One region of the Streptomyces sp. NPDC003032 genome, then DNA from elsewhere that is predicted to be linked to it. Evidence: riboswitches for the same ligand, from Rfam matches in the RefSeq annotation. Region 1 holds a riboswitch; each other region holds the start of a gene.

Region 1 (7,491 bases):
TGGTCATCAGGCGTTCCGTGATGGAGGCGACCTGCTCGTAGGAGATCCGGGAGTGGTGGATCGCCCGCCAGTCGTACGTGTCGAGGCCGAGCGCGATCGCGGCGACCGTCGTCACCGAGCCCGCGAGGCCGACCAGCGTGCGGGCCTCCTTGAGCGGGACCGTCCGCTCGGCGAGGTCCAGGGCCGCCTCGATGTCCGCGCGGACCGCGGCGAACCGCTCCCGCGCCGGGGGATCGGCGACGGCTCCGTCGCGCACGAGGTGACGTTCCGTCATGCGGACGCAGCCGATGTCCACCGAGCGGGCCGCCCTGACGGAGTCGGCGCCGACCACGAACTCCGTCGAACCGCCGCCGATGTCCACCACCAGGTACGGCTTTGCCAGGTCGTCGCGGCCGGTGAGCTCCTTGGTCGCGCCCGTGAAGGAGAACTCCGCCTCCTGCGCGCCGGTGATGACCTCCGGCTCGACGCCGAGGATGTCCAGGACGCCCTGGACGAACTCGTCACGGTTCTCCGCGTCGCGCGAGGCGGACGTGGCGACGAAGCGGACCCGCTCCGCGCCGTGCGCCTTGATCGCCTCGGCGTACTCGCGGCAGGCCGCGAAGGTGCGCTCCAGCGCCTCGGGGGCGAGGCGGCCCGTCCTGTCCACGTCCTGGCCGAGGCGGACGATCGTCATCCGGCGGTCGAGGTCGACGAGTTCGCCCGTGGCCGGGTCGGCGTCCGCCACCAGGAGGCGGATCGAGTTCGTGCCGCAGTCGATGGCGGCGACCCGGGTCACGCGTCGCCCTCGGGGGCGCACGGTGTGACGCAGGGGCCCTTGGCCCACCACTCGGGCAGCATCGCGATGGCCTCGTCGCCGAGGGGGTTCACGCCGGGGCCCGCGGCCAGGGAGTGGCCGACCAGGACGTGCAGGCACTTCACGCGGTCCGGCATGCCGCCCGCGCTCGGGAAGCCCTCCAGGACCTCGATGGCGTCGCGGCGCGCGAGGTAGTCCTCGTGCGCCGCGCGGTACGCGGCGGCCAGCTCCGGGTCCGTCTTGAGCCGCTCCGACATCTCCTTCATGACGCCGTTGGCCTCAAGGGTGCCGATCGCGGAGGCGGCACGCGGGCAGGTGAGGTAGTACGTCGTCGGGAAGGGCGTGCCGTCCGGGAGGCGCGGCGCCGTCTCCACGACGTCCGGCTGACCGCAGGGGCAGCGGTGCGCGATGGCCCGCAGGCCGCGCGGCGGGCGGCCGAGCTGCTGCTTGAAGGCCTCGACGTCGGCGTCGGTCGGCTCGGTGCGCGGGGTGGTCGGCGGACCAGAAGGGGTCTGCGCGGAGCGCTGTCCGTGAGGGGCGGTGGCCGGGTGACGGGGGGGCGTTTCCATGCCTGTCTTTCGTGTCAATGAGTCAGTTTGCGGGGCGGTCGGCCTTGTCCACGCCGTCCCAGACGTTCGAGTACCAGGGGCGCGGGGCCACCTCCTGGTCCGGGCGCCGGCTGTTCACCGCCGCGGGGTCGATCACCGTGAATCCGGTCTCGCCGGGCATCACGTAGTGCAGGCGGTCCCGGATGCGCTGCTCCGCGTACGCGTCGTCCTGCCAGCGGGCCTTCTCGTCGCGCAGCCTCTCGACGTCCTCCTGGCGCTCGGCCTGCTGCCGGCGCAGGTCGTCGATCTCGGCGCGCTGCGACACGTACTGCCTTATCGGGTACGCGAGCGCGACGACCATGGAGCAGATCACGAGCGCGAGGAGCGCCGCGCGGCCGGTGAGCCGGGAGCGGCGCGCCTGGCGCTTGGTCTGGGAGCGGTAGACGCGCTCGGCGGTCTGCTCGCCGAGCAGCCGCAGGCGGGTAGCGGTGGAGTACCGGTCCTTGGGCCCGGCCTTGGCCATGGTTCCGCCTCCCCAGAGCAGCGCGTATACGTACGTACGTCCCCGCACACGGTACGGGACCGGGTGCGGGGACGTAGGTAGGTGACTACGTGGTGCCCACTACTCCGCGGAGCGGAAGCGCGGGAACGCGCTGCGGCCGGCGTAGACCGCGGCGTCGTCGAGGATCTCCTCGATGCGCAGGAGCTGGTTGTACTTGGCGACGCGCTCGGAGCGGGCCGGGGCGCCGGTCTTGATCTGGCCGCAGTTGGTGGCGACGGCGAGGTCGGCGATGGTGACGTCCTCGGTCTCGCCGGAGCGGTGGGACATCATGCACTTGAAGCCGCTGCGCTGGGCCATCTCGACGGCGTCCAGGGTCTCGGTCAGCGAACCGATCTGGTTGACCTTGACGAGCAGGGCGTTGGCCGAGTTCTCCTCGATGCCGCGCGCCAGGCGCTCCGGGTTGGTGACGAACAGGTCGTCGCCGACGAGCTGCACCTTGTCGCCGAGCTTCTCGGTGATGGCGTTCCAGCCGGCCCAGTCGTCCTCGAAGAGCGGGTCCTCGATGGAGACGAGCGGGTACGAGGCGACGAGCTCCTCGTAGTACTCGGTCATCTCGGCGGCCGAGCGCTCCTTGCCCTCGAACTGGTACTTGCCGTCCTTGTAGAACTCGGACGCGGCGACGTCGAGCGCGAGGCCGATCTGCTCGCCGGGGATGTAACCGGCCTCCTTGATGGCCTCGAGGATGAGGTCGAGGGCGGCGCGGTTGGAGTCGAGGTTCGGGGCGAAGCCGCCCTCGTCGCCGAGGCCGGTGGCCAGGCCCTTGCTCTTCAGGACCTTCTTCAGCGTGTGGTAGACCTCGGTGCCCCAGCGCAGCGCCTCGGAGAACGACTCGGCGCCGATCGGCGCGATCATGAACTCCTGGATGTCGACGTTCGAGTCGGCGTGCGACCCGCCGTTCAGGATGTTCATCATCGGGACGGGCAGCAGGTGCGCGTTGGGTCCGCCGAGGTAGCGGAAGAGCGGCAGGTCGCTGGTCTCGGAGGCGGCGTGCGCGACGGCGAGGGAGACGCCGAGGATGGCGTTGGCGCCGAGCGAGCCCTTGTTGTCGGTGGCGTCCAGGTCGAACATGGCCTGGTCGATCAGGCGCTGCTCGGTGGCGTCGTAGCCGACGAGCTCCGGGCCGATCTGCTCGATGACGGCGAGGACGGCCTTCTCCACGCCCTTGCCGTGGTAACGGTTGGGGTCACCGTCGCGGAGTTCGATGGCCTCGAAGGCACCGGTGGAGGCACCGGACGGGACGGCGGCACGACCGGTGCTGCCGTCGTCGAGGCCGACCTCGACCTCGACCGTGGGGTTGCCTCGGGAGTCCAGGATTTCCCGGGCTACGACGACGTCGATGGACGGCACGAGCATCTCCTTCTGGGAGTGTGACGCGTAAACACGATTACGCCGGGCCGCTTCGGCCCTGCGTCTCCTGAGCCTAACCGGCCCGGAGCCTTCGGCCAGCCGACCGCCCGTCCCCTGGGACGGAGGAGAGCCCAAACGGCCGGGAAACAGGGCGTAAGCCCCCTTTTTCTACTCGCTGGTAGCGAACAGTGGCCGGAGAGCGAGCGGAGGACGAGCGGCGGGCGGACACGGCCCCGCCCCGGTGCGTACGGGGGATACGCGCACCGGGGCGGGGAGCCCGTGGGGACGGGGAGAGCGGCCGTGCGTCCGCCGAGGCACGGCCGCGGGCGGGTCAGCTCAGGTGGAGCTGCTGGCCCGGGTAGATGAAGTCGGCGTCGTCGATGATGTCGCCGTTGAGCTTGTAGACCTTCTGCCAGCCGCCCTTGACGTCGTGCGTCTCGGCGATCTTGGAGAGCGTGTCGCCGGTCTTGACCTTGTACTCGCCGTCGCCCTTCTCGACCGTCTTGCCGGTCGGGGTCTCGACGGTCTTCTTGGACTCGGTCTGCGGCGCGGGCTGCGGCTTCGGGGCCTGCTGCGTCTGCTGCGGGGCGGCCTGCTGCCGCGGCTGCTGCGGCTGCGGCTTCGGCTTGGCCTGCTCCTGCGGGGCCTGCTGCTGCGAGCCGCCACCGCCGCCGTTGTACGCGGCGCCCGAGAGGCCGACGCCACAGCTCGGCCAGGCACCCTTGCCCTGACCGGCGAGGACCTTCTCGGCGATCTCGATCTGCTGGGCCTTGGAGGCCTTGTCGGCGCTCGGCGCGTACTTGGTGCCGCCGTACGCGGCCCAGGTGGACGGCGAGAACTGCAGGCCGCCCTGGTAGCCGTTGCCGGTGTTGATCGACCAGTTGCCGCCGGACTCGCACTGGGCCACGGCGTCCCACTCGGCGCCGGTGGCGGCGGAGGCCGAACCGGCGGCCATCAGCGGGGCGGCCACGGCGACACCGGTGACACCGGCGAGCGTGACGACACGGGTGGTCTTGGACGGACGGCGGTGCTTGCCCTTGCTGGAAAACAGCATGAGTTGATCCCCTCACCGACGCCTGCGAGGTGAGCTGTCGGGTTCGGGCCAGTGAAGTTGCCCGGACGCGCTACTCGTAGCTACTCCTAGCTACTCGTATGGCGCCTTCACCCCTAGCCGTTTCGCAACGGCGCTTACCTTGGGTCCCCCGCTCCTGCCTACGGCGCTCGAAGCGACGACTGTTCCCGTCCGGCCGTTGGCAGGATTCGGCGTACCGACCGGCGGGGCCCACCAATGGCGGGCGGTCACGACCGTAGACAGGGGATCGCCGGAATTTCAAAGGCGATCAGGGCTTCTGAGACCCATCTCTCACTTGCACCAATAGGGACATTCGGCACGAAGTCCCCGCCGGACGCTTCGTCAACTTCCCTTACTTTTCGCCCAAATCGAGGCTCTGACCGGGGAGAATGAGGTCCGGGTCCGCGCCGACGGTCTTCTTGTTCTCGGTGTAGAGCTCGCGCCAGCCGCCATCGACGTCGAGGTCGTCCGCGATCGCTGAAAGGTTGTCCCCGGAGCGGACCTTGTACGTCCCGTCGGCGAGCTTCTCCGAGCGGTCCGCGCCGCGCGAGGCGTGCCGTCCGGGACGGTCGCCGGAGGCGGTCTCGTCCGCGCGGTCGCCGCGGTGGCGGCCGGAGGCGGTGTCGTCGGTGGGAGCGGCCGGGTCCTCGGACCCGGGGGAAGTGCTGTCCTTCCGCCCGGACTTGCCGGGATCGCCCGCCCCGCCCTTGCCGTCCGTCTTGCCCGCGTCGCTCTCGGGGCCCTCGGCACCCTTGTTGCCCTCGGTGCCCTTGTTGCCCGTCTTGTCGTGATTCTTGTCTCGGGAGGTGCCGTCCGAGCCGGGCGTGTCGCTCGCGTCGTCGCCGTCGCCGTCGGGGGAGCCGGGGGCGTCTGACGTGCCGTCGGACGGGTCGGCGGAGCCGGAGGACTTGTCGTCCGGCTTGGTGTCCGGCTTGGCGTCCGACTTGTTGTCCGACTTGTCCGCGCCCTTGTCCTTGCCCTTGTCCTTGTCCGGGGACTTCTCGGAGCCGGTCGAACCGGACGAGTCGGGGACGACCGGGTCACCCGGGTCCACGTCGGCCGCGGCGCCGCCGTTGGTGAGTCCGGCGATCGGGGCGCAGCTCGGCCAGGCCGCGGGGCCCTGGCCGTCGAGGATCTTCTCCGCGACGGCGATCTGCTGGGACTTGGAGGCCTGGTCGGCGCTCGGCGCGTAGTCGAGGCCGCCGTGCCGCTCCCAGGTCTCCTGTGAGAGCTGGAGCCCTCCGTAGTAACCATTGCCGGGGTTGGCGCTCCACGCGCCGCCGCTCTCGCACTCGGCGAGCTTGTCCCAGGTCGCCGTCTCGGCGGCGCTCGCGCTGGTGGCTCCGAGGAGCGGGATGGCGATGGCGGATCCGGTGACTCCTGCCGCGACGATGAGGGCCGGGGCCTGGCGGGGGCGTCGGTGACGACCATTGCCGGAGAGCATGCGGTTGCCTTTCACGAGACTATTGCGGCGACAGGGGCACCGGGGTGCCCGAGTCGACGTGAACGTAGCCGCAGTCGAACGCTTGTCACAAGTCGATGCAGGGGAGATCACGCGAACATCACAGTCGTGACGCTCCGTCAGTTCAGTCCCGTTCGGCGGCCGTTTTCTGTGCGGTTGTGAACTCCACCGGCAGGGTGCGCAGTCCTCGCATGATCAGCCCGCCACGCCACCGCAAATCCTCGGGGTCGGCCGCTAGTTGCAGATCGGGAAGGCGCCGCAGCAGCGTCGCGAGGGCGGTCTGGCCCTCCAGGCGGGCGAGTGGGGCGCCGAGGCAGTAGTGGATGCCGTGCCCGTATCCGAGGTGCTGGTTGTCACTTCGGGAGAGGTCAAGGGTGTCGGGCCGCTCGAAGCGTTCGGGGTCGCGGTCGGCGGCGGCGAGCACGACGAGGACGGGGTCGCCGGCGGCGACGCGCTGCCCGCCGACGGTCAGCGCCTCGGTGGCGAACCGCCACGTGGCGAGCTCCACGGGCCCGTCGAAGCGGAGCAGTTCCTCGACGCCGGTCTCCAGGAGGCCCGTGTCTCCATCCGCCAGCGCCTTCTGCAGGCGGGCGCGCTGCTCGGGGTGGGTGAGGAGGGCGTACATGCCGTTGCCGATGAGGTTGACGGTGGTCTCGAAACCGGCGAAGAGCAGGATGAAGGCCATGGCGGCGGCCTCGTTCTCCGTGAGGTGCTCGCCGTGGTCGGAGGCGCGGATGAGGCCGGAGATGAGGTCGTCGCCGGGGTCGAGGCGCTTGCGGTGGATCAGCTCGGCCAGATAGCCGCGCATCTTCTTCACGGAGCGGGCCACGCCGCCCCTCGGCCCTCCCCCGTGGCGGATCATCATGCCCGCCCAGTCGCGGAAGTCGTCCTGGTCCTCGCGGGGGACGCCGAGGAGGTCGCAGATGGCGTAGATGGGGAGCGGGAAGGCGAACTCGTGGATGAGGTCGGCCTCGCCCTCGCCCTCGCCCTCGGCCGCGCCGTGCTTGTCGACGAGCGTGTCGATCAGGGCGTCCGTCAGCTCCTGCACCCGGGGCGCGAACTCTGCGACGCGGCGGGGTGTGAACGCCTTCGAGACGAGCCGCCGCAGGCGGGTGTGGTCCGGCGGGTCGATGTTGAGCAGATGCGTCATCAGCTCGGCCTTGCGCTCGCCGGGGATGCCGGTCTTGCCCTTGGCGTGCGCGGGCTCGTCGTGATGGGCCGGATTCTTGCTGAGCCGCTGGTCGGCGAGGGCCTGCCGTGCGTCCGCGTACCGCGTCACGAGCCACGCCTCGACGCCGCTGGGCAGCGTGGTCCTGTGCACCGGGGAGTTCTCGCGCAGCCAGGCGTAGGCGGGGTAGGGGTCGGTGGCGAACTCCCAGGTGAAGAGTTCGGGCCCCTGGGCCTCGGGCGGCGTCTGGGAGGGGCATCCGGCGGGGGGCGGAGCGGGGGGCTGGTCGTGCATGCGATGACCGTATCCGGCCGGGTGGACGGGGCAGGTGCGGGTACGTCGGGTTGCTCGCGCAGTTCCCCGCGCCCCTGGGCGGCTTCGCCCGCCCCCACTCGCCTGCGGCGGGCCATCTCCCCCGCAGGTGCGGGCACGTCGGGGTTGCTCGCGCCGTTCCCCGCGCCCCTGGGCGGCTTCGCCCGCCCGCCCTCGCCTGCGGCGGGCCATCCCGCCTCGGCGTCTGCCGACCGCCCTCGGCCGGC
Region 2 (7,491 bases), on a different contig from region 1:
TGGAGCGGGCCCTCGTAGGTGTCGCGGGAGACGAGGTTGTAGTGCGGCTGCAGTGCAACGTAGCGCGCGAGGCCCTCGCGGTCGGAGAAGTCGAGGGACTCCTGGAGCCGCTCGGGGGTGATGTTGGAGGCGGCGATCGCACGCACCTTGCCGGCCCGCACCAGTTCGTCGAGCGCCCCGATGATCTCCTCCACCGGGACGGACGGGTCGTCGAAGTGGGTGTAGTAGAGGTCGATGTAGTCGGTGCCGAGGCGGCGCAGGGACGCGTCGGCGGCGCCCTTGATGGTGCTCGCGGCCAGGCCCTTGTACTCGGGGTGGGAGCCGGCCTTCGTCGCGACGACCACGTCCGAGCGGTTGCCGCGCTCGGCCAGCCACTCGCCGATGAGGGTCTCGGACTCGCCGCCCTTGTTGCCCTCCACCCAGGCCGAGTAGGCGTCGGCGGTGTCGATGAAGTTCCCGCCCGCTTCGGTGTAGGCGTCGAGGACGGCGAAGGACGCGGTGCGGTCGGCGGTCCAGCCGAAGACGTTGCCGCCGAGGGAGAGAGGGAAGACTTCGAGGTCGGATGAGCCGAGGGAACGAAGAGGAGTCATACGTTCCTCAACGTCCCTTCCGGAAACCGAATTCCGGGAACTCCCTCAAAGGAAGGTCGAGTAACGCGAGGGAACGTCAGGTCACGCCCGCCCCGGAGTCACGCCCGCCCCGGCGGACCGCTCAGGGATTGAGGCCCTTGCTCCGCAGCCAGCCCAGCGGGTCGACGGTGGCGCCGCCCGGCGTGTGGACCTCCAGGTGGAGGTGCGGCCCGGTGACGTTGCCGGTCGCGCCGACGCGGCCGATGACGTCGCCCGTGCTGACCTTCTGCCCGGCGCTGACGTTGAGCGAGGACTGGTGGCAGTACCAGATCTCGGTGCCGTCCGACAGCTCCAGGACGGTGCGGTAGCCGTACGCGCCCGCCCAGCCGGCCTCCTTGACAGTGCCGGTGTGCACGGCCTTGAGCGGGGTACCCGTCGGAGCGGCGAAGTCCAGACCGGTGTGCTGCCCGGAGGACCACATGGACCCGGAGTCACCGAAGTGCGAGGTCAGGGTGTACGAGGAGGTGGGGATCGCATAGCTCTTCGCGAGCTTGGCGCGGCGCTCGGCCAGGGCCTTGGCCTCGCGGGCCTCCTCCTCCTTCTTCTTCTTGGCGGCGGCCTTGGCGGCCGTCTCGGCGTCGGCCTTCTGCTCGGCCTGCTTCTGCTGGGCGGCGGCCTCTTCGGCGGCCCGCTTCACGGCGGTCTGCTCGGCCGCGGTGCGCACGGCGGCGTCCGCCTGGTCCTGCTGGTTCTCCGCCTGCTGCATGATGCGGGCGCGCAGTGCCTCGCCCGCGTCGGTGGTGCCCTGCTCGGCGTCGGCGGTGCTGACACCGGCGGCGGTGAGCGGCGCGGCGGCGACGACGGCCTCGGAGCCCGTGGGGTCCGCGGAGTCCGGCGCGTCGCCGTCGGATATCAGGGAGCCCACGCCGGGAAGGGACCCGGCCTCGGGCAGCGAGTCCGTGACGGCGCCCAGGTCGGGCATCGAGATGGAGACGGGCGGCTTGCCGTCCTGCGCGGTGGCGATGCCGCCCGCGCCGACGGCGGCGATGACGCCGACGCCAAGGACGGTGGAGCTGCGGGCGAGCCCGCCGCCGCCCTTCTTGTGCACACGGTGCCTGCCGCGGACGGGACGGACGGAGTCCTCAGTGGGATTCCATTCCTCCCAGGTCTCCTCGTCGTACCCACCGAATTCGTCGTCGTTCGGTACGTACACCGCTTGGGGGGCAGGCCGGTTGGACGCCACTGGGGCGCACTCCTTTCCTTCCTTCTCGCCTACCGGGTTAGCTGACGGGTTCGGAGTAGGAAGGTCTCCTACGAACATCTGGCACGGATGCTCAGATGCCCGATTCACCCCAAGTTGGTGGTTCCCCGGCTCCCTTGCGGGATTAGGCGTGTGCGCGCGGAGCCGTCTCTAGTGACGGCTGGGACGACCGCGCTGCGTTATCGAACGTTAATAGAAGGGGGTGCCGTATTCCAAGCCGTTCCAGTTGATCGTTAACGCTCCCCGTCCGTACTTAATGGGACACGGGCGTCTGAATCGGGGCGAGTTGACCTCCCGTCAGCGCGCCGCCGACTCTCCGTCAGCTCCCCGCCCGCTCCCCGCCTGCCCCCCGCCTACTCTCCGCCGAGGACCTCTGTTGCACTTCAGTCACGCACGGTGACCATCGCGTCCCCGCCCGCCGGCCGCCGCACCGCGAGCAGCGCCATGTCGTCCGTCGCCGCGCCGCCCGTGTGCCGCCGGACCTCCTGCGTGAGCGTGGCGAGCAGCGCGTGCGGTCCCTCGCGGCCGGGGAAGATCCGCCCGCCGAGCCGGGTCGCGGGATCGTAGAACTCCCCCGCCGCGTCCCGTGCCTCCGAGAGGCCGTCCGTATAGAAGAGCAGCATCGCGCCGGGCGGGAAGTCCGACTCGTCCGCCCGGTCCGGCCAGACCCCCAGGTCACCCATGCCGAGCGGCAGCGCGGGGTCGCTCGCGGAGAGCACGCACAGCCGCCCGTCGCCGCGCAGCAGCAGCGGCGCCGGATGTCCACGGTTGACCAGCCGTACGACGCCCTCGCCGTGCCGGATCTCCGCGAGGACGGCCGTGGTGAACCCCTCGAAGGCGTCGAGCCCGTCACGCCGGGTGCCCTCGCGCGCCAGCGCCCGCTCCAGGCGCTGCGCCACCGCCTCCAGGGTCGCCTCCTGCTCGGCGGCCTCCCGGAAGGCGCCGATGACGACGGCGACGGCGGCCACCGCGCCCATGCCCTTCCCGCGTACGTCGCCGACGATGAGCCGCACACCGTGCGGGGTGTCCTGTACGGCGTACAGATCGCCGCCGATGAACGCGTCGGCCTGCGCCGCCTCGTACCGCGCCGCGATGTCGAGCCCGCCGATCCGGGGGTCCGGCTGCGGCAGCACGGCGCGCTGGGTGGCCTCGGCGATGGAGCGGGCGGTGGCGAGCCGGTCGTTGCCGCGGCAGACGACGCGGTTGATGACGGTCGCGAGGACGGCGACGGTCACCACGGTGAAGAGTTCGGTGATGGCCTCGACAGGGCTGGTGACGGCGTTGCCGTAGTGCAGCACGAGTACGGCGACGGAGGCCGCGGCGCCCGTCAGGGCGGTGTTGAGCAGCGAGTAGAAGGGGGCGGCGATCAGTGGGGCGGCCGCGAAGAGCGGGGCGGCGGTGAACTCGGCCGGGGTCGCGGCGTCGTACCCGACCCCGACGACCAGGAGCAGGACGGGCAGGGCCCGGACGAAGGCCCGCTCGTGCGCGGTGGTTCCGCCGCCGCCGGTTCCGCTGCCGCCGGTTCCTCCACGCTGCCCCACCGCTTGTCTCCCGCCGAGTCCGCGACCCATCACCGCGCTGCACCCAGGCTTCCCGCAGCGGGGGGCGGGTGCGACCTGGTGCGGGCCGAGCGGGTTACGGGACGGCAGGGGTGCGGGGAGAGGGGTGAGCGGACCGGGGGCGGGGAGGGCGGGAAACACCGAGGGCCGGAAGCGATGAACGCTTCCGGCCCTCGGCCTTCAGTAGCGGGGACAGGATTTGAACCTGCGACCTCTGGGTTATGAGCCCAGCGAGCTACCGAGCTGCTCCACCCCGCGTCGGTAAACCCAACTCTACGCCATCCGGAGGGGTGAAGCGAACCAGTACCGGGCCGACGGCGTACGCGGCTCAGATCACCGGCGGGCGCCCCAGCCGCGTCAGCCGCCACACGGTGCGCCAGCGCATGGGCCGGCGCTCGCCGCAGGAGGTCCGCATCCCTTCCGCGAAGCCGCCCGCCCAGGCGCGCAGGCCCGGCAGGGAGCGGGTGCGGGCGAGGGTGAGGAGGGTCCAGATGCCGAGGTGGACGGGGATGAGCGGGAGCGGGAGGCGACGGCGGACCAGCCAGACGCGGTTGCGGGCGGTGTTGCGGTAGTAGACGGCGTGCCGGGCCGGGGAGGTCTTGGGGTGCTGGAGGAGCAGCGCGGGCTCGTAGAGGATCTTCCAGCCGGCGTCCACGGCCCGCCAGGCCAGGTCGGTCTCCTCGTGCCCGAAGAAGAACTGAGCGGGCCAGGTACCGGTCTGCCCCAGCATTTCGGTGGAGAAGGCGTGCCCGCCACCGAGGAAGGCGGTGACCGGGCCGCGCCGCATCGGGTCGGTGGCGCGCAGCCGGGGGATGTGGCGGCGCTGGGTCTCGCCGTGCTCGTCGGCGATGCGGAAGCCGACGATGCCGAGGCGCGGGTCGTCGGTGAAGAGATCCCGCACCTTGCGGAAGACGTCGTGGTCCACGAGGAGTCCGTCGTCGTCCAGTTCGATGACGACGTCCACGTCGCCGAGGTCCATGAGGCGCTCGATCGCCACGTTGCGGCCGCCGGGGCAGCCGAGGTTCTCGTCGAGCTCGATGGCCGTCACCTTGCCCGGCAGCGCGGGGAGTTCCGGCAGCGGTGAGCCGTTGCCGACGAGCACGATCCGGTCCGCCGACACGTCCTGCCCGGCCACGGACGCGAGCAGCGCGTCCAGCTCTCTGGGCCGGTTGCCCATCGTGATGACGACGACACCGAGACGTGGCGGCTGAGACACGGAAGGACTCCCATGGTCGGGGATTGCAGGGCAGGCAGGCATTGCGTACGGAAATGGACCGGCCCCGCGTGCGCGGCAACAGCCGTACGCGAAAGTGAACCAGCTCGGCCGCGGGCGGCTGCACGCGGAAGGGGGGCAGTTTGCGTGCGGGTGGCGGTGTGTGGGGGCGGGCTGGTCGGCTTGGGGGTGGCGGTGTGTGGGGGCGGGGCCAGCCCACACGCAGGCCGCCGCACGCGGGAGCCGACCGGCCAACGTCATGACGGAGCCCCGCCGGGCCGAAGCCGGGTGGGGCGGGGTGTCGTCGTGGCGTGCGGGCCGGCCGGCCGGCCGGGGCGCTTACGCCGCCGTGGTCAGGGTCACCGGTCTGGGGGGGTGCCTCGGCCTCCGCCGGCTCCTCAGCTGCGGGCGTCTTGCCGTCCCTGATGAGGACGACGGCGAGTACGGCCGCGGCCAGGACGCCCGCGGCGCCGGCCCAGAAGCTGGTGGACATCGCCTCGGTGAAGGCCTCCCGCGCCGCCGTGGCGAGCCCGGTGTCACCGGAGAAGGCGGCCAGGGCGAGCACGTCCGAGACGGAGTGGCCGGCCTCGGCGGGGGCGGAGTCGGGCATCGCGCCGGTGTAGGCGCCGGAGAGGACCGCCGTGACGCGGGCGCTCGAACGAGGTCATACGCGTCGGAGTTCCGCGGCGCCGAAGGAGACGTTGAAGCGGTCGCACCAGATGCTCACGCTGGTGAATCGGTTCAGGTCGAGGCCGTCGGGCAGGGCGTAGTTCTGGTCGCCCTTGTTGCCCTTGAGCTTGCCGAGGCTGTCGTACGCGCCGTCGTCGAAGACACTCCAGCCCGCCTTGCCCTCCACGACCGGGGCGTCGGTGATCCAGACGTGAAGGTCGGGGCCGTTGCTGGTGTCCAGGTCCTCCAGCCGCAGAGTGTGTGAGCCGTCGGGCAGACGCAGCACCTTGACCGTGCCGGCGGTGCGATGCTCATGGCTGATCAGCTTGCCGGTCGCCAGCGTGCGCGGCTCCTGCGGGGGCGAGGGCGCGGCCGTGGGCCCGGAGGCGCCGGGGGAGGCCGATTCGGCTGCTCGTGTGCCGTCGGCGACAGGCAGCTCTTCCCGTACGGTCTCGTCCTGCCACGCCTTCCAGGGCTGGAACCAGTACAGCCCCGCCCCCACCACCACGACGACAGCGACGATCAGCGCGCCCAGGATCAGCGGCCTGCCCATCAGACGGCGCTTCGGGGTGCCCCCCGGATTCCGGCCACTCGCGCTCACGCCGTCTCCTCCCCGCCTTCGACCTGCCGGACCTCGGCCGCCGGCCGCAGCCCGTTGTGCATCGGGACGGGAAGAACGCCATCGCGCCACTGGACCCAGTGGACGCGCCCGAAGAAGGCCCACCACGGTCGCCGTACGGCGACGACGATTCCCGCGTTGTCACCTTCTCGGTAGTGGAGGACTTCGTCCCCGACCCGGATGGCGGACTTGCTCTTCCGTGGCTCGGCTGTCGCCGCTACTGCCGCTGCCGCTGTCGCTGTCGCTGCTGGTGGTGGTGGTGGTGAGAGAGCGTTGGTCACGTCACTCACCCTACGAACACAATTGGCACATATAGGACTTCAGAATCTTACGAAACAGGGACGTCGAGCGTCGGCCGGGCTCCGGGTGATCCTGACCCCGCCGGCCGGTGCGAGGCTGGGCGTATGCAGACATCGCCGCAGGACGCTCCGGGTGCCGGGCTCCGTGTGCTCGTCGTGGACGACGACCCGACCGTGGCCGAGGTGGTCACGGGATACCTGTCCCGCGCCGGGTACGCCGTCGACCGCGCCGATGACGGCCCCGCGGCGCTGGAGTACGCCACGCGGCACTGGCCCGACCTCGTCGTCCTGGACCTGATGCTGCCCGGCATGGACGGCCTGGAGGTCTGCCGCAGGCTGCGCGCCAAGGGCCCGGTGCCGGTCGTCATGCTCACGGCCCTCGGCGACGAGGACGACCGCATCCTGGGCCTGGAGATAGGCGCCGACGACTACGTCACCAAGCCGTTCAGCCCCCGCGAGCTCGTCCTGCGCGTCGAGTCGGTTCTGCGCCGCAGCCACGCCGGCCGGGCTTCCGATCCCGGCACACCGCTGCGGGCGGCCGGTCTCTCGGTGGACCCGGTGGCCCGCCGCGCGACGAAGGGCGGCGCCGAACTGGCCCTGACGATCCGAGAGTTCGACCTGCTCACTTTCTTCCTGCGCCACCCGGGCCAGGCGTTCAGCCGAGAGGAACTGATACGTGAGGTGTGGGGCTGGGAGTTCGGCGACCTGTCGACCGTCACGGTTCACATCCGCCGACTGCGCGGCAAGGTGGAGGACGACCCGGCCAGGCCGCAGCTGATCCAGACGGTGTGGGGCGTGGGCTACCGCCTCGACGCAACGGATGACGCGTCCGCGAGCCGGTCCGGACAACCCATGAGACCGGACAACCCATGAGACCCGGCAAGCCATGAAACCCGGCAGCCATGAGAGCCGACAAGCCATGAGAGCCGAAGGCTGATCCCCCGTGCTGGACATTCTCCTCATCGCCCTGATCGCCTTCGCCGGCGCGGCATCGGCCGGGCTCCTCGGCGCCCTCGCACTGCGCCTGCTGCGGCACCGCTCGCTCACCTGGTCGCTGACCGTGGTCGCCGCGGTCGCCGTGCTCGCGATGCTGGCCGGGACGCTCCTCGTGGCCTGGGAGATGTTCCTGTCCCGGCACGACCTGAACGTCGTCGCGATCGTCGTGGCGATGGCCGCGGTCGTCTCGCTCGCCACCGCGCTGCTGCTCGGCCGCTGGGTGGTCGCCCGCAGCGAGGCCCTGACCGAGGCGGCCCGCTCCTTCGGTGACGGCGGCAGCTTCGCGGCGCCCGCGCGGCCCACGAC
Region 3 (7,491 bases), on a different contig from region 1:
ACACCGAAGGCGTTCGGTCCGATGATGCGCATGCCGTACGACCGCGCCCGGCGCACCAGTTCACGCTGTCGCTCGCGGCCCTCCGCGCCGCTCTCGCCGTACCCGGCGGAGAGCACCACAAGGCCCTGCACCCCGCGCTCACCGCACTCGGCGACGACCTGGGGCACCCGGTCGGCGGGTACGGCGATCACGGCGAGGTCCACGGGCTCCTCGATGGCCGCCACGGAGCGGTGCGCGGGTACCCCGTCGACCTCGGCGCCTTCGTCGTACGCGCTGTTCACCGCGTACAGGCGGCCGGTGAAGCCGGCCTCCTGGAGGTTGCGCAGCACGCTGCGGCCCACGCCGCCGGAGGTGCGGGCCACGCCGATCACCGCGACCGAACCCGGCGTCAGGAGCCGCTGTACCGAGCGCCCCTCGGCGCGCTGCTCGCGGGCGCGCTGCACGGCGAGCGAGCGGTCGGTCGGCTCCAGGTCGAACTCAAGGCGGACGACGCCGTCTTCGAAGCTGCGCTTCTGCTGGTAGCCCGCGTCCGTGAACACCTTGATCATCTTGGTGTTGGCGGGCAGCACCTCGGCGGCGAAGCGCCGGATACCGCGCTCCCTGGCGACCGCCGCGATGTGTTCGAGGAGCGTGGAGGCCACGCCCCGGCCCTGGTGGGCGTCCTGCACGAGGAAGGCGACCTCGGCCTCGTCGGCGGGCGCGCTGGCGGCCATGCCGCGCTCGTCGATGCGGTCGTAGCGCACGGTGGCGATGAACTCACCGCCCACCGTGGCCGCGAGACCCACCCGGTCGACCTGGTCGTGGTGCGTGAAGCGGTGCACGTCCTTGGCGGACAGCCGCGGGTAGGGCGCGAAGAAGCGGTAGTACTTCGACTCGTCCGAGACCTGCTCGTAGAAGCTGACCAGGCGGTCGGCGTCCTCGGCCGTGATGGGCCTGATCCGGGCGGTGCCTCCGTCGCGCAGCACCACATCGGCTTCCCAGTGCGACGGGTGGTCGTGCCGGTCCTGCCGATGCCGATCCTGCTGATCCGACGGGGTCTGCATGGGGCCAGGGTACGGGTCGCGGGGCCGCTCGGGCCGGGGCAGGCTGGGAGAGGCCGAAGGCGGCCGACGGAGCACCCGTGACGGCATGAGACAATGGTCTAGACAAGTGTGAGACACCTGGAAGGGCAGCAACACATGGCTGAGCGCCGCGTCAACGTCGGCTGGGCCGAGGGCCTTCACGCCCGACCCGCCTCCATCTTCGTCCGCGCGGCCACGGCCGCCGGCGTCCCCGTGACGATCGCCAAGGCCGACGGCAACCCGGTCAACGCCGCCTCGATGCTGGCGGTGCTCGGCCTGGGCGCCCAGGGCGGCGAGGAGATCGTGCTCGCCTCCGACGCCGAGGGCGCGGACGCCGCCCTCGACCGTCTGGCGAAGCTGGTCGCGGAGGGCCTTGAGGAGCTCCCGGAGACGGTCTGAACCGCCACGCAGCACCCTTCGAAGGGCCCACCCTGGAACACGGGGTGGGCCCTTCGATTTATCTGCCACTCATCCGGCGAATGCGGCGCCTGAATTCGGGCAGCACAGACAACCGCCCGGAATTGGCTTTACCAAAGCCCCCTCCTCACGGCTCTCTTTGTATACGGCGCCCACGTTAATTCGGCAGGCCCGCCGTGTTTACGGCATGTTGCACATTGCTCACACGGCTGCCCCGCGATGAATGGCGCAATCGATGCGCGGCTGTCGCCCGGTCCGTGTGCCCCGCGGTGAGCGCCCTGGCCCGTTCCGCGTCCCCGCGGGCGACCGCGTCGACGATCGCCGCGTGCTCGGACCAGGAGTCGACCGGCGCGACCGGGGCCTCGACGACGTACATCCAGGCGGTCTTGCGCCGGAGCTGGGTGAGCAGCGCGATCAGCCCGGGGCTGCCGGAGGCCTGGGCGAGCGTCTCGTGGAACCAGCCGCCCAGCGAGCGCAGATCCTCCCCCTGCCCCCTCCTCGAGCGCTCAAGGCCCAGTCTGACGAGACCGCGCAGGACCTTCAGATGCGCGTCGGTGCGGCGCTGGGCGGCGCGGGCCGCGGCGAGCGGCTCCAGCAGCATGCGCAGCTCCAGGAGGTCGGCGGCCTCCTGCTGCGTGGGCTCGGCGACGCAGGCGCCCGCGTGTCTGCGCGTGACGACGAAGCCCTCGGCCTCCAGGGTGCGCAGGGCCTCGCGCACGGGAACGCGGGAGACGCCGTAGCGGCGCGCGAGAACCTCCTCGGTGAGCCGGCCGCCTCTTTCGTGGGCACCGGAGACAATGTCGTCCCGGATGGCCGTGCACACCGAATGCGCGGGAATACGCATGTCCGGACCTCCGCCTTAATCCCCGCGAAACGCGGTCGACCGACGCTCGTTCGGTGACTCTATTGCAGAGCTTCGGAATTTCCGATGGCGGGCCGGAATCCATGGATATCTTTTGGCCAAAGGCGGGCGGGTGGCCGAAGGCAGCGGGCCGGGGAAACGACGAAGGCCCCGGCTCGGGAGAGCCGGGGCCTTCGGTGAGGCGCGAAGGGTCAGACGTTGACGCCGTGCGAGCGGAGGTACGTCACGGGGTTGATGTCCGAGCCGTACTCCGGGCCGGTGCGGGCCTCGAAGTGGAGGTGGGGGCCACTGGAGTTGCCGGTGGAGCCCGAGAGGCCTATCTGCTGGCCCGGAGTGACCGTCTGACCGACGGTGACGCCGAGGGAGTTCAGGTGGCCGTACTGGGTGTACGTGCCGTCGTTCATCTTGATGACGACGTTGTTGCCGTAGGCGCCGCCCCAGCCGGCCTCGACGACGGTGCCGGAGCCGACCGCGTGGACCGGAGTGCCGGACGCGGCGTGGAAGTCCACGCCGGTGTGGCTGCCGGAGGACCACATGGCACCGCCGGTCTGGTAGCCCGTGGAGACGTACGAGCCGGAGATCGGGGAGACGTAGGTGTTCAGGCGCTTGCGCTCGGCCTCGCGGGCGGCGCGCTCCTTGGCCTCGCGCTCCTTCTTGGCCTTCGCCTTGGCGTCGGCCTCAGCCTTGCGCTTGTCCTCGGCGGCCTTCTTCTTGGCGGCCGCTTCGGCCATCTTGGCGGCGGCCGCGTCGTCGGCCGCCTGCCGCTGCGCGGCGGCCTGCGCGTCGATGCTCTCGGCGAGCGAGTCGCCTACGGAGATCGCCTGCGTGAGTCCCATGTGCTCGACGGCCGCGTCGTCGGCGGCGGCCAGCGCCGGAGCGGCCAGGCCTCCGATGACGCCGGTCGTGGTGAGCGCGGCGACACCCGCGACGTTCGCGGAGGTGCGGGTGAGGCGGCTGGGACGACGGTGCTTCCCGGTGGCACGGGTGAACGCCATGAAGCGGCTGATCCTTTCCTTCCTTCTCGCCTACCGGGTTAGCTGACGGGTTCGGAGCAGGAAGGTCTCCTACGAGTCCCTCGCCTGACGGCAAGGTGCCCGATTCACCCCAGGGGACATGTGGGTCCCCGGCTCCCCTGGCTCGCGCCGTACGGGGACTCGGCGATGACTGTCCGGTGCCGCGGATGCGACGTACTGCGTGACGAACAGCCGGATCGAAGCTAAGCGCGCCTGCTTTCAATCGACAAACACAACGCCACTTTTGTTGCGCACGCCACACGGCAGACAGGCAACCTCCATACGAATTCGGGCATATGAGGACCCCGGCGGCCGTAACGGTCACCGGGGTCCGATATGTCCTGACTGTCGCTCAGTCCGTCACCGCTGACGGTGCCCGGCCGGCACTCAGCCGCTGACCACGCTCACTTCACCGATGCCGAGCGCCCTGACGGGCTCCTCGATCTGCGCGGCGTCGCCGACGAGGATCGTCACCAGGTGGTCCTCCGGGAAGGCGCTCACGACGGCCGCGGTGGCCTCCACGGTGCCGGTCGCGGCCAACCGGCGGTACAGCTGCGCCTGGAAGTCGTCCGGGAGGTTCTGCTCGACCTGGTCGGCGAGCGTGGCCGCCACGGAGGCGGCCATCTCGTACTTGAGCGGGGCCACACCCACCAGGTTCTGCACCGCCACGTCGCGCTCGGCGTCGGTCAGACCCTCCGCGGCGAGGGTGCGCAGGACGTTCCAGAGGTCGTCCAGCGCGGGCCCCGTGGAGGCCGTGTCGACCGATCCGCTGATGGCGAGCATCGCGGCGCCCGTACCGTCCGGCGCGGAGCGCAGGACCTGGCTGAACGCGCGTACGCCGTAGGTGTATCCCTTCTCCTCGCGCAGGACGCGGTCCAGGCGGGAGGTGAGGGTGCCGCCCAGGCAGTACGTGCCGAGGACCTGGGCGGGCCAGACGCGGTCGTGCCGGTCCGGGCCGACGCGGCCGATCAGCAGCTGCGTCTGCACGGCTCCGGGACGGTCCACGATGACCACGCGGCCCGTGTCGTCGGCGGTCACCGCGGGCACCGGACGCGGCTCGGCCGTGCCGCCCGTCCAGGTGCCGACGGTGTCCGCCAGGACGGCGTCCAGGTCGGTGCCCGTGAGGTCGCCGACGACCACCAGGGTGGCCGTCGCGGGGCGGACGTGCTTCTCGTAGAAGGCGCGCACCGCCGCCGAGTCGATGGCCGTGACCGTCTCCTCGCTGCCCTGGCGGGGACGGGACATGCGCGAGCTCGCCGGGAACAGCTGCTTGGACAGCTCCTTGGCGGCGCGGCGCGCCGGGTTGGCGGCCTCGTGCGGGATCTCGTCCAGGCGGTTGCGTACGAGACGTTCGATCTCGCTGTCCGCGAAGGCGGGGGCGCGCAGGGCGTCGGAGAGCAGACCGAGCGCCTTCGGGAGGCGGGAGACGGGGACTTCGAGGGAGACGCGGACACCGGGGTGGTCGGCGTGCGCGTCCATCGTGGCGCCGCAGCGGTCCAGCTCTGCGGCGAACTCCTCGGCGGAGTGCTTGTCGGTGCCTTCGTTGAAGGCCCTCGCCATGATCGTGGCGACGCCGTCGAGGCCCTCCGGCTCGGCGTCCAACGGCGCCTCCAGGTGGACCTCCACCGCGACGACCTGCTGGCCGGGGCGGTCGCAGCGCAGCACCGTGAGGCCGTTGGGCAGCGCGCCGCGCTCGGGGGCGGGGAAGGCCCACGGCTTGGCCGTGCCGGCCTCGGGCTGTGGGTGGAACTGCATCGTCGCGGCCTCGCTCACTTCGCCGCCTCCTCATCCTCTTCGATCTCGGCGCCGGCGAGTCCGTCGATGCCGGTCCCTTCGGCGACGGTCTCTTCGATCTCCTCGGCGGCCGTCACGGGCTCGTACACGAGCACCGCGCGGTTGTCGGGGCGCAGGCGGGCCTTCGCGACCTCCTGGACCTCCTGGGCGGTGACGTCGAGGACGCGCTGCACGGCGGTGAGGGCGAGCTGCGGGTCGCCGAACAGGACCGCGTACCGGCACAGTTCGTCCGCGCGGCCCGCGACCGTGCCGAGCCGGTCGAGCCACTCGCGCTCCAGCTGGGCCTGGGCGCGCTCCATCTCCTCCGGAGTGGGGCCCTCCGCGGCGAAGCGGGCGAGCTCCTCGTCGACGGCCGCCTCGATGACCGGCACCTCGACGTCACCGGAGGTCTTCACGTCCAGCCAGCCCAGCGAGGGGGCACCGGCCAGGCGCAGCAGGCCGAAGCCCGCGGCGACGGCGGTGCGGTCGCGGCGCACGAGCCGGTTGTAGAGCCGGGAGGAATCGCCGCTGCCGAGGACGGTCAGCGCCAGGTCCGCCGCGTCGCACGCGCGCGTGCCGTCCTCCGGGAGGCGGTAGGCGGCCATCAGCGCGCGGGCCGGGACCTCCTCCTCGACGACCTCGCGGAGCTCCTCGCCGATGCGCTCCGGGAGGGAGCCGTCACGCGGCGGCTGCTTGCCGTCGTGCGAGGGGATCGACCCGAAGTACTTCTCGATCCAGGCGAGCGTCCGCTCCGGGTCGATGTCGCCGACGACCGACAGGACGGCGTTGTTGGGCGCGTAGTACGTGCGGAAGAAGTCGCGCGCGTCCTCCAGAGTGGCCGCGTCCAGGTCGGCCATGGAGCCGATCGGCGTGTGGTGGTAGGGGTGGCCCTCCGGGTAGGAGAGCGCGGTCAGCTTCTCGAAGGCCGTGCCGTACGGGACGTTGTCGTAGCGCTGACGGCGTTCGTTCTTGACGACGTCGCGCTGGTTCTCCATGGACTCGTCGTCGAGCGCGGACAGCAGTGAGCCCATCCGGTCGGCTTCGAGCCACAGGGCCAGCTCCAGCTGGTGGGCGGGCATCGTCTCGAAATAGTTGGTGCGCTCGAAGCTCGTCGTGCCGTTGAGCGAGCCGCCCGCTCCCTGGACCAGCTCGAAGTGGCCGTTGCCGTGCACCTGCTTCGATCCCTGGAACATCAGGTGCTCGAAGAGGTGAGCCAGGCCGGTACGCCCCTTGACCTCGTGGCGGGAGCCGACGTCGTACCAGAGGCAGACCGCGGCGACCGGGGTCAGGTGGTCCTCGGAGAGCACCACGCGCAGGCCATTGGCCAGCCGGTGCTCGGTCGCTGTCAGGCCGCCGGAGCCGGCCTCGGCTGTGGCCGTGTGACCCATGGGCATGTACGTCCCTTCGATCGCTGGATCATGGTGATCATCGCTGGACCAGAACAATTGCTGCCAGTCCTGCCACTGTATGCAAGCGTGCGGACACCTGGCGAAGTTCCCCGGTCCGCCCACGGCATAGTCCCGCGTCGGCATAGTCCCGCGTCGGCGCCGGTCCCGCCTCGGCGCGGTCCCGAGTGACGCCACCGCACGGGTCGTGGTCGGCGTTGTCAGTGGGACAGTCCACAATGGTCGGCGTCAGATCCCGCACTTGTTGGTGAAGGAGCCGCAGCAGCGATGGCCCGCCGCAGCACGAAAACCCCGCCGCCCGACGACTCGTTCGAGGAGAAGATCCTCGACATCGACGTCGTCGACGAGATGCAGGGCTCCTTCCTCGAGTACGCGTATTCGGTCATCTACTCCCGGGCCCTGCCGGACGCCCGCGACGGCATGAAGCCGGTGCACCGCAGGATCGTCTACCAGATGAACGAGATGGGTCTGCGCCCCGACCGCGGCTATGTGAAGTGCGCCCGTGTCGTCGGCGAGGTCATGGGTAAGTTGCACCCGCACGGCGACGCGTCGATCTACGACGCCCTGGTGCGCATGGCCCAGCCCTTCTCGATGCGCCTCCCGCTGGTGGACGGCCACGGCAACTTCGGCTCACTCGGCAACGACGACCCGCCGGCCGCCATGCGGTACACCGAGTGCAAGATGGCCGACGCCACCTCCCTGATGACGGAGTCGATCGACGAGAACACCGTCGACTTCGAGCCGAACTACGACGGCCAGGAGATGGAGCCGTCGGCACTCCCCGCGGCCTACCCGAACCTCCTGGTCAACGGCGCGTCGGGCATCGCGGTCGGCATGGCGACGAACATGCCGCCGCACAACCTCGGCGAGGTCATCGCCGCGGCCCGCCACCTCATCAAGCACCCGGGGGCCGACCTCGAGACACTGATGAAGTACGTGCCGGGCCCCGACCTGCCCAC

Evidence for each region. A riboswitch is a leader RNA that binds a small molecule or an ion and turns the genes downstream of it on or off. The one in region 1 is predicted to bind cyclic di-AMP.
Region 2: linked by a shared signal. The riboswitch ahead of ACWDZ7_RS32900 (M23 family metallopeptidase) and the one ahead of ACWDZ7_RS15560 (transglycosylase family protein) in region 1 are both predicted to bind cyclic di-AMP.
Region 3: linked by a shared signal. The riboswitch ahead of ACWDZ7_RS20170 (M23 family metallopeptidase) and the one ahead of ACWDZ7_RS15560 (transglycosylase family protein) in region 1 are both predicted to bind cyclic di-AMP.

What each region holds. Positions count from the first base shown of each region.
Region 1 is NZ_JBSFTT010000009.1:192,236-199,726, reverse strand. It holds gene ACWDZ7_RS15585 (Ppx/GppA phosphatase family protein) at 1-775, opposite strand, end outside; gene ACWDZ7_RS15580 (DUF501 domain-containing protein) at 772-1,362, opposite strand; gene ACWDZ7_RS15575 (FtsB family cell division protein) at 1,385-1,864, opposite strand; gene eno (phosphopyruvate hydratase) at 1,964-3,250, opposite strand; partial or broken gene ACWDZ7_RS15565 (LysM peptidoglycan-binding domain-containing protein) at 3,582-3,785, opposite strand; partial or broken gene ACWDZ7_RS15560 (transglycosylase family protein) at 3,915-4,304, opposite strand; cyclic di-AMP (ydaO/yuaA leader) riboswitch at 4,309-4,480, opposite strand; gene ACWDZ7_RS15555 (transglycosylase family protein) at 4,675-5,766, opposite strand; gene ACWDZ7_RS15550 (cytochrome P450 family protein) at 5,909-7,246, opposite strand.
Region 2 is NZ_JBSFTT010000031.1:21,031-28,521, forward strand. It holds gene ACWDZ7_RS32895 (aldo/keto reductase) at 1-590, opposite strand, end outside; gene ACWDZ7_RS32900 (M23 family metallopeptidase) at 712-1,812, opposite strand; cyclic di-AMP (ydaO/yuaA leader) riboswitch at 1,824-1,971, opposite strand; gene ACWDZ7_RS32905 (PP2C family protein-serine/threonine phosphatase) at 2,214-3,401, opposite strand; tRNA gene ACWDZ7_RS32910 (tRNA-Met) at 3,574-3,647, opposite strand; gene ACWDZ7_RS32915 (glycosyltransferase family 2 protein) at 3,718-4,605, opposite strand; gene ACWDZ7_RS32920 (hypothetical protein) at 5,028-5,225, shown strand; gene ACWDZ7_RS32925 (DM13 domain-containing protein) at 5,267-5,824, opposite strand; gene ACWDZ7_RS32930 (hypothetical protein) at 5,869-6,171, opposite strand; gene ACWDZ7_RS32935 (response regulator transcription factor) at 6,295-7,062, shown strand; gene ACWDZ7_RS32940 (sensor histidine kinase) at 7,133-7,491, shown strand, end outside.
Region 3 is NZ_JBSFTT010000013.1:113,667-121,157, forward strand. It holds gene ACWDZ7_RS20155 (bifunctional acetate--CoA ligase family protein/GNAT family N-acetyltransferase) at 1-1,043, opposite strand, end outside; gene ACWDZ7_RS20160 (HPr family phosphocarrier protein) at 1,179-1,460, shown strand; gene ACWDZ7_RS20165 (GntR family transcriptional regulator) at 1,636-2,322, opposite strand; gene ACWDZ7_RS20170 (M23 family metallopeptidase) at 2,532-3,335, opposite strand; cyclic di-AMP (ydaO/yuaA leader) riboswitch at 3,348-3,510, opposite strand; gene ACWDZ7_RS20175 (M16 family metallopeptidase) at 3,741-5,126, opposite strand; gene ACWDZ7_RS20180 (M16 family metallopeptidase) at 5,123-6,514, opposite strand; gene ACWDZ7_RS20185 (DNA gyrase/topoisomerase IV subunit A) at 6,800-7,491, shown strand, end outside.